DNA from 2 places in the Mesorhizobium sp. M1312 genome. Region 2 is predicted to be linked to the other one. Evidence: predicted binding sites of a transcription regulator. Region 2 holds the regulator's gene; the other holds the start of a gene.
The links. The regulator PhoB, encoded in region 2, activates phosphate uptake and scavenging genes when phosphate is short. The targets are predictions, from matches to a motif close to TGTCATNNANCTGTCAT.
Positions count from the first base shown of each region.

Region 1: NKH36_RS13410 (LTA synthase family protein) is a predicted target of PhoB. The motif match lies at 1,622-1,638, and genes of this name have one in related genera.

Region 1 is NZ_JAMYLQ010000009.1:126,719-131,138, reverse strand. It holds gene NKH36_RS13410 (LTA synthase family protein) at 1-1,592, opposite strand, end outside; gene fabD (ACP S-malonyltransferase) at 1,860-2,801, shown strand; gene fabG (3-oxoacyl-[acyl-carrier-protein] reductase) at 2,862-3,599, shown strand; gene NKH36_RS13395 (acyl carrier protein) at 3,789-4,025, shown strand; gene fabF (beta-ketoacyl-ACP synthase II) at 4,060-4,420, shown strand, end outside.
Region 2 is NZ_JAMYLQ010000011.1:16,044-20,463, forward strand. It holds gene xylF (D-xylose ABC transporter substrate-binding protein) at 1-855, opposite strand, end outside; gene NKH36_RS14850 (ROK family protein) at 1,123-2,370, shown strand; gene phoB (phosphate regulon transcriptional regulator PhoB) at 2,539-3,228, opposite strand; gene phoU (phosphate signaling complex protein PhoU) at 3,245-3,952, opposite strand; gene pstB (phosphate ABC transporter ATP-binding protein PstB) at 3,991-4,420, opposite strand, start outside.

The DNA.
Region 1 (4,420 bases), on a different contig from region 2:
AGCGGCGTCTGGTGATGCAGCAGCATCTGGTCAGGCGGCTCTTTGCGCGGCGCGACATTATCCTTGAGGAAGCCGGTCTCGACATAGACCGGGCCGAGCGGCGGCAGATGGTCGCCGAAAAAGGCGATGACCGTCGGCCGCTGGCGGTTCTTCGCCCATTCGACAAGGCGCTCGAGGCCCTTGTCGGCGTCGGATGCACCCTCTGTGAAGCTCAGTAGCGAATCCTTTGCCCACTGGCTGGTCGGCGCCTGCACCTTGTGGGTCGGATTGTAGTAGCGATTCGGCTCGTAGGGTCCGTGATTCTGCAGGCTGACGGCGAAGAAGAAGAGCGGATCGTCGGTGGCATCCGCCTCGCGGATGATCTCGTCGGTCATCGCCGCGTCCGAAGCCAGCGGCCCGCGCTTTTCGAGATATGGCATATTTTCTTCCGACTTGAAGTCGTCGAAGCCGAAATCCGCATAGACCGGCGTGCGGTTCCAGAACCAGCTCGTGCCGGGATGGATAGCGCGCGTCTCATAGCCCTGGCTCTTCAGGAACGTCGCCATCGACGGCACCGGCGCGCGGACATATTGCTGGTAGGGGATACTGCCGGCCGGCAGGAAGGCGTTGGAAAAGCCGGTCAGCGCCTCGAATTCGACATTGGCGGTCATGCCGCCGAATTCGGGGGAAAACATGTAGCCCGAGCGCAGCGCCCGCACGTTGGGAATCGGATCGGGCGTGATGGTGACGCCGGGCAGCTCGGTCGGATCCCAGAAGGATTCGCTCATGACGATGATAATGTCGGGCTTCTCGGCCGGCACCGAGGCCGTCACATCAGGCCTGTCGATTGCCGCGATCGACTTGTCGGAATAACCGGCAGGGGCCGAGACATGGGCCATCGGCACGTTGAGCGCGAAGGCGAGCGCGAAGCCGTTGGAGGCGTAGTTTTCCTTCTGGTCCCACATGATCGGGATGATCTGCAGCCGGTCACGCGTCCACGAGAAGGTTGCATAATCCATGATTGAGACGAAGAAGGCGAGCAGCGGTACGGTCAGCGTCAGCCGGGCAAGGCGCCCCTTGCGGCTGAGCACCGGTACCCGGCGGTGCCACTGCCGCCAGCCATAAACGAGCAGCGACAGCCCACCGACGATGCCGACCGCCAAGGCGAGGGCGGTTCCCGGGCGTTCGCGCACCAGAAGCGGCATCAGCGCCACGATCTGGCGTGAATAGAGGAAATCGGTCGGATAGAGCGGATCGCCGAGATAGAGCGATTTCTGATGGCCGACAAAGGCCAGCGCCAGGGTCAGCGGCGCGACGATCATCAGGCTCTGGTGGCTGCGGCCGAGCACGGCGTCGAGGCCGACCAGGATCAGCGCGAAGATGATGATGGTGGTCCAGCCCGGCTTGAAGGGCTGCAGGAAGAAGGCGACGGTTCCGGCAAAGTCGCCGCGCACGATCAGTTCGATCGCAAAAACCAGGATGGTGGCGGCGAGAAGGCTGACGAGGCCATAGCGGATAACGGGCCCTTTCCGGCCCGGCAGATAGCCGGTGGCCGGATCGCCTTCCAGAAACTGTGGCGCGGCTTTGCCAACGCCTTTCCTAGTCCTTGCCACCTTACAATTCCCCCGACCATACACAAAAGTGTCATTGAGCTGTCATCGATATGTCACGAAAAGCTAGCGCCTGTGGCTGAAATAAGAAGAGCCAGCAAATGAATCGTGAGCGGTTTTCATCATGAGTGATCGATAAAAAGCCTTTTGGAACAGGTACTGGGCCAGCGATACCGAGCCGGAGCGGCCCGGGTCGGGCTGATGGCGGACTTGACTTGCCCGCCCGCCTTGCGTCACAGGCAGGAAAAATCAGCCGCTTGGGAGCCACACATGGCCGTCGCATTCACCTTTCCGGGACAGGGCAGCCAGGCTGTCGGCATGGGCAAGGACCTCGCCGACGCCTTTCCAGAATCGCGGAAGATATTCGAAGAGGTCGACGACGCGCTCGGCGAAAACCTGTCGAAGCTGATCTGGGAAGGGCCGGAAGAGAGACTGACGCTGACCGCCAATGCCCAGCCGGCGCTGATGGCTGTGTCGCTCGCCGCGATCCGGGCGCTGGAATCGCGCGGCTTCTCGCTGAAGGACAAGGTCGCCTATGTCGCCGGCCATTCGCTCGGCGAATATTCGGCACTTGCCGCCACCGGTTTTGTTTCGGTCGCCGATGCCGCCCGGCTCCTGCGTATCCGCGGCAATGCCATGCAGGCGGCTGTGCCGGCCGGCGAAGGCGCCATGGCGGCGATCATCGGGCTGGAACAGGCCGATGTCGAAGCCGCCTGCGCTGAAGCGGCCAAAGGTTCAGTTTGCCAGATCGCCAACGACAATGGCGGTGGCCAACTGGTGATCTCCGGCGCCAGGGCAGCGGTCGAACTGGGGGCGAGACTGTGCACGGAAAAGGGCGCCAAGCGGGCGCTGATGCTGCAGGTTTCGGCGCCTTTCCATTCGGCGCTGATGGCACCGGCGGCCGAGATCATGCGCGAGGCACTGGCCGAAGTCACGAAGAACGCGCCCGTCGTGCCGGTGGTCTCCAACGTGTCGGTCACCCCGTCCAGCGATCCGGACGCAATCGCCCGCCGCCTAGTCGAACAGGTGACCGGCCGCGTGCGCTGGCGCGAAACGGTGGAGTGGTTCGGCGCGAATGGCGTTGCGACACTTTACGAGGTGGGCGCCGGCAAGGTGCTGTCGGGACTGGCGCGGCGCATCAACCGCGATATCGCCACCGGCGCTGCCGGCACGCCGGCGGATGTCGAGGCGGCATTGGTGGCGCTCGCATAACCAACCGAGATTTGACCCCGCCCGTGTGAAGGGTGTTCTCTTAAGATCAGGAGATAAGACATGTTCGAATTGACCGGCCGCAAGGCGCTCGTCACGGGCGCATCGGGAGGCATCGGCGAGGCGATCGCCCGGGTGCTGCATGCGCAGGGCGCCATCGTCGGCCTCCACGGCACCCGCGTCGAAAAGCTGGAGACGCTGGCCGCCGAGCTCGGCGACCGGGTCAAGCTGTTCCCGGCGAACCTTTCCAATCGCGACGAGGTCAAGGCGCTTGGCCAGAAGGTCGAGGCCGATCTCGAAGGCGTCGACATTCTAGTCAACAACGCCGGCATCACCAAGGACGGGCTGTTCGTGCGCATGGCGGACGCCGACTGGGACACGGTGCTCGAGGTCAATCTGACCGCCGTGTTCCGGCTGACCCGCGAACTCACCCATCCGATGATGCGGCGCCGGCACGGCCGCATCATCAACATCACCTCTGTGGTTGGCGTCACCGGCAATCCCGGCCAGACCAATTATTGCGCCTCCAAGGCCGGCATGATCGGCTTTTCCAAGTCGCTGGCGCAGGAGATCGCCACCCGTAACATCACCGTCAACTGCGTCGCCCCGGGCTTCATCGAGTCGGCGATGACCGACAAGCTCAACGACAAGCAGAAAGAGGCGATCATGGCGGCGATCCCGACACGGCGCATGGGCACCAGCGCCGAAGTCGCTTCCGCCGTCGCCTACCTCGCTTCCAACGAAGCTGCCTATGTCACCGGCCAGACCATTCATGTGAATGGCGGCATGGCAATGATTTGACGGTTGCGGGAAAACACCCGTTTTCGCCTTGGACCCAGGCCAATTTTCGTGTAATGCGGCCCGCAACCCGGCGGTTCGGGCAAAAACCGGTCCGGTGTCGTTGCGTTTCCGACAGGACCATCTTTCAGCTTGATTAGCGGCATTCTGCCCGCTAACGAAGACAGACAAACAAAAGACGAGGATGCCCAAATGAGTGACACCGCAGAGCGCGTCAAGAAGATCGTTATCGAGCACCTTGGCGTCGATGCCGACAAGGTGACGGAGCAGGCGAGCTTCATTGATGATCTGGGCGCGGACAGTCTCGACACGGTCGAACTCGTCATGGCGTTCGAAGAGGAATTCGGCGTCGAGATCCCAGACGATGCGGCCGAAACCATTCTGACTGTTGGCGATGCGGTGAAGTACATCGATAAGGCTTCGGCCTGACGCTATTTGCAGTCATCACCGAGGAGGACCTGCGATGAGGCGTGTCGTCGTCACGGGCCTTGGGCTGCTTTCGCCGTTCGGCGTGGGCTTTGAGCATGGCTGGAAGGAGCTTCTGACCGGCCACAGCGCAGCCAAGCGCATCACCGAGTTCGAGGTGGAGGATCTTGCCTGCAAGGTCGCCCACGTCATTCCCCGCGGCAATGGTGAGAACGCCACCTTCAATCCCGAGGCCGTTCTCGAGCCGAAGGAACTGCGCAAGATCGGCGACTTCATCCTCTACGGGATCGCGGCCGCCGACGAGGCGCTGAAGGATTCGGGATGGGCGCCGAAGTCGCATGAGGAGCAGTGCGCCACCGGCGTCCTGATCGGCTCCGGCATCGGCGGCATCGAAGGCA
Region 2 (4,420 bases):
CTTGCCGTCGGCCAGCTGCGAGGCGATCTCGGCAGCGTTCTTGCCGAGTTCGCGCGCGTCTTTCCACACCGATACGGTCTGCGTGCCGAGCGCGATGCGGTTCAGCGCGGCATGGTCGCCGTCCTGGCCCGACACCGGGACGGATCCGGCCAAGCCTTGCGCCGTCAGCGCCGCGACGACGCCACCAGCGGTGCCGTCATTGGCGGCAACCACCGCATCGACCTTGTTGTCGTTGGCGGTCAGGAACTGTTCCATATTCTTCTGGGCGTTGGCGGGAAGCCAGCCGTCTGTATAGGCCTCGCCGACATTCTTGATCTTGCCGCTGTCGATGGCATCCTTGAGCACTTCCATAGAGCCGGCGAACAGAAAATCGGCATTCGGGTCGGCGCCCGAGCCCTTGATGAAGACGTAATTGCCTTCCGGCGCCACCTTGAACACTTCGCGGGCCTGCATGCGGCCGACTTCCTGGTTGTCGAAGGTCAGATAGAAGACGTCCTTGTTCTCGATCAGCCGGTCATAGCCGACGACCGGAATGCCTTCGTCCAGCGCCTTCTGCACCGCCGGCCCGATGGCCGAGGCATCCTGCGCAAGGATGATCAGCGCGTTGGCGCCCTGCGAGATCAGGCTCTCGACGTCAGTCAGCTGCTTGCCGGGATTGGACTGTGCATCGACGGAAATATACTTGTCGCCGGCTGCCTCGATCGCCGTCTTCATGGCGGCTTCGTCGGTCTTCCAGCGCTCTTCCTGGAAGTTCGACCACGAAACGCCAATGACCTTGTCCTTCGCCTGTGCGACCGACGCGAGCGTCAGCGACATCGCGACCCCCACCAGAATGGCGGCTGTGAATCTCTTCATGATATTCCTCCCTGCGCCGCGTACGGCACGACCAGACTGGCCCGAAGGCCGGCACAAAGGCTCTATTTTTTCGAGCCTCGAAAAAATACTGGTCCAACGCCGAAGCGCTGTCAACATCAAACCTGATGGATCTTGATGTCCCTGCCGACTTATTTCGAGTCTCGGAATAAACAATGACAGGGCCCGCTGCTTCTGCGAATATTTATCGGACATTACCGACGGCTTCCGATCCATGAGCGGCCGCGGCAATAGGGAGGAAGCAAAAGAATGTCGGTTGGAATCCGTCATGACGATTTGCGCCGGCGCAACCGGGCCATGGTGATTTCGGCCGTACGCCGGGCCGGCCAGCCGTCGCGAACCGAGATCGCCGCAACCACTGGCCTCAGCCATTCGACCATATCGGCGATCTCTTCCGACCTGATCCAGGAAGGCATCCTGACCGAGATCAAGGCGAGCGAGACCGTTTCGATGAAACGCGGCCGACCGCAGGTCGGCCTCAGCCTCAATCCGGAAGCCGCTGCGGTATTGGCGGTCGTGTTGTCGCTGAATTTCCTGTCGGTCGCCGTCATCGATTATGCCGGACAGGTGGTCGCAGAGGAACAGCGCCGGCTGGACACGCTGACCATGTCGCGCGACGAGCTGATCGGCGAATGTGTCGCCATCGTCCGGCGCCGGGTCGAAGACCCCGACCTCGATGTCCAAAGCGTCGCCCGCATCGCGCTGGCGATCCAGGGCATCACCGATTCCCATGCGCGCGCCATGTTGTGGTCGCCGATCACGCCGCAGACGAATATCGCCTTCGCCGACATTCTGGAACGCGAGTTCGGCATCCCGGCCATCATGGAGAACGACTGCAACATGATGGCCGTGGCGCTGCGCTGGCGCGACCCGAATCGCTACCGCGACGATTTCATCGCCGTCCTGCTCTCGCACGGCATCGGTATGGGGCTGGTGCTGAAGGGAGAACTGTTCACCGGCACCCATTCCTCAGGCGGTGAATTCGGCCACATGATCCACCGGCCGGGCGGCGCGCTTTGCCGTTGCGGGCGGCGCGGCTGCGTCGAGGCCTACGCCGGCAACTACGCTATCTGGCGCAACGCAAGGCAATTGAGCGAGAACGCCGAGCCGGTCGCCGATGTCAGCGACGCCGAGATGCGGGCACTGGCGGCCCGGGCGCGCCAGACGGACGGACCGGAGCGCGAAGCCTACCGCAAGGCCGGCGAAGCACTCGGCTTCGGGCTCGGCAGCCTGTTCGCGCTGATCGATCCGGCGCCGGTCGCCATGGTCGGCGCTAGCGCTGCCGCCTTCGACCTGATTGAGCCGGCCCTGCGCGAGGCCATCGCCCAGACCGCCGGCGGCCAGCATTCGGGTTCGATTTCCTTCGACACCGAGCCGAACGAACTGCCGCTGATCCGCGAAGGCTGTGCCATGCGGGCGCTGAGCTTCGTCGACCAGGAGATTTTCGCGCCGGGCATTCAGGCGCGAGCCGGCTCGGTCGGAAGGAACGTGGCTTGAATTCGAAGGCAGGGATCGCCGGATCGCGACTTGGGGTGCGTTGATTCAGGTCAGGCCGAGTCGAGAATGGTGGGTTCCGAGAACCGGAGCGGAGCGTACTTTTGGGTACGTGAGGAGCGGAAGCGCAGGAGGCCGCCGGTCGCAGGCCGGCATCACCCTGAATATCAGCTAGTCTTCCCTGATCGCATAGCCCGCGCCGCGGATGGTGCGGATGACATCAGGCATGCGACCATTGTTGACCGCCTTGCGCAACCGTCCGACATGGACGTCCACCGTGCGCTCGTCGATGTAGATCGTCTCGCCCCAGACATTGTCGAGCAACTGGCTGCGCGAGAAGACTCGACCCGGGTGCCGCATCATGAATTCGAGCAGCCGGAACTCGGTTGGCCCGAGCCGGATCTCGCTCCTCTTGCGATAGACCCTGTGCGATTCGCGATCGAGCACGATGTCGCCGACCTTAAGCACGCTGGACAGCACTTCCGGCTTGGCGCGGCGCAGCAGCGCCTTGACCCTGGCCATGAATTCCGGCGTCGAGAACGGCTTGACCAGATAGTCGTCGGCTCCGGTGGAAAGGCCGCGCACCCGATCGCTCTCCTCGCCGCGCGCGGTCAGCATGATGATCGGCAGCCGCTCGGTTTCGGGACGCACCCGAAGGCGCCGGCAAAGCTCGATGCCGGAAACCGCCGGCACCATCCAGTCGAGCACCAGAAGATCGGGCACGTTTTCCTGCAGCCGAATTTCGGCCTCGTCGCCGCGCGTCACCACCTCGACCTGATAACCCTCGGATTCCAGATTGTAACGAAGAAGGACGCCCAGCGGCTCTTCATCCTCCACCACCATGATGCGCGGCGCGATCATCGGCCGGTCACTCCTGTCATGTCGCTGGCGCCGAGATCATCGTTTCGTCTAGCTTCGGCCGATCCGCCGGCAGTTGCTGCCCGGTCACGACAAAGTAGGCGTTTTCGGCGATGTTGGTGACATGATCGCCAATACGCTCGAGATTCTTGGCGCAGAACAGAAGATGCGTGCAGGCGGTGATGTTGCGCGGATCCTCCATCATATAGGTCAGGAGTTCGCGGAAAACCGCCGTGTATTTCACATCGATCTTCTGGTCGTCGGCGCGCAGTTCTTTCAACGCGCCGGCATTGCGCGACACATAGTGCTCAACCACCCCGCGGAGCTGCACAAGAACGAGATCCGCCATCGCGTCGATCCCGTGCGATAGATTACGCGGCGTGGCGCTCTGCCCGACTGCGCTGACCCGCTTGGCTATGTTCTTGGCCAAATCGCCGATGCGCTCGAGATCACCGGCCATGCGGATTGCGCCAACCACGGCGCGCAGATCTTGCGCCATCGGCTGCCGCTTGGCGATCAGCGTGATCGCGCTATCGTCGAGTTCGCGCTGCCGCGCATCCATGATGGCGTCGTCCGAGACGACGCGCTGAGCCATCGCATTGTCTGACGCAAGCAACGCGCGAATCGAGGCTGCGACCATCGCCGCGGCGAGCTCGTCCATGTCGCGGATCAGCCTGTCGATGTGCTCCAGTTCCTCGTCGAAAGATGCGACGGTGTGTTCACCCATGATACTGTCCTCGTTTTCGAAATTCGCCGCCGGACCGCTCAGCCGAACCGGCCGGTGATGTAGTCCTGGGTGCGCTTGTCGTCGGGATTGGTGAACATCTTGTCGGTCGCGCCCTCCTCGACCAGATAGCCGAGATGGAACATCGCCGTGCGTTGCGACACGCGCGCTGCCTGCTGCATCGAATGGGTGACGATGACGATCGTGTAGTTCTGGCGCAGTTCGTCAATCAGTTCCTCGACGCGGGCGGTGGCGATCGGATCGAGCGCCGAACAGGGCTCGTCCATCAGGATAACTTCCGGCGACACGGCGATGGCGCGCGCGATGCACAGGCGCTGCTGCTGTCCGCCGGAGAGACCGGTGCCCGACTCGAGCAGGCGATCCTTGACCTCGTTGAACAGGCCGGCCTTCTTCAGGCTCGATTCAACGATGCCGTCCAGCTCGGCCTTGCTCCTGGCCAGGCCATGAATG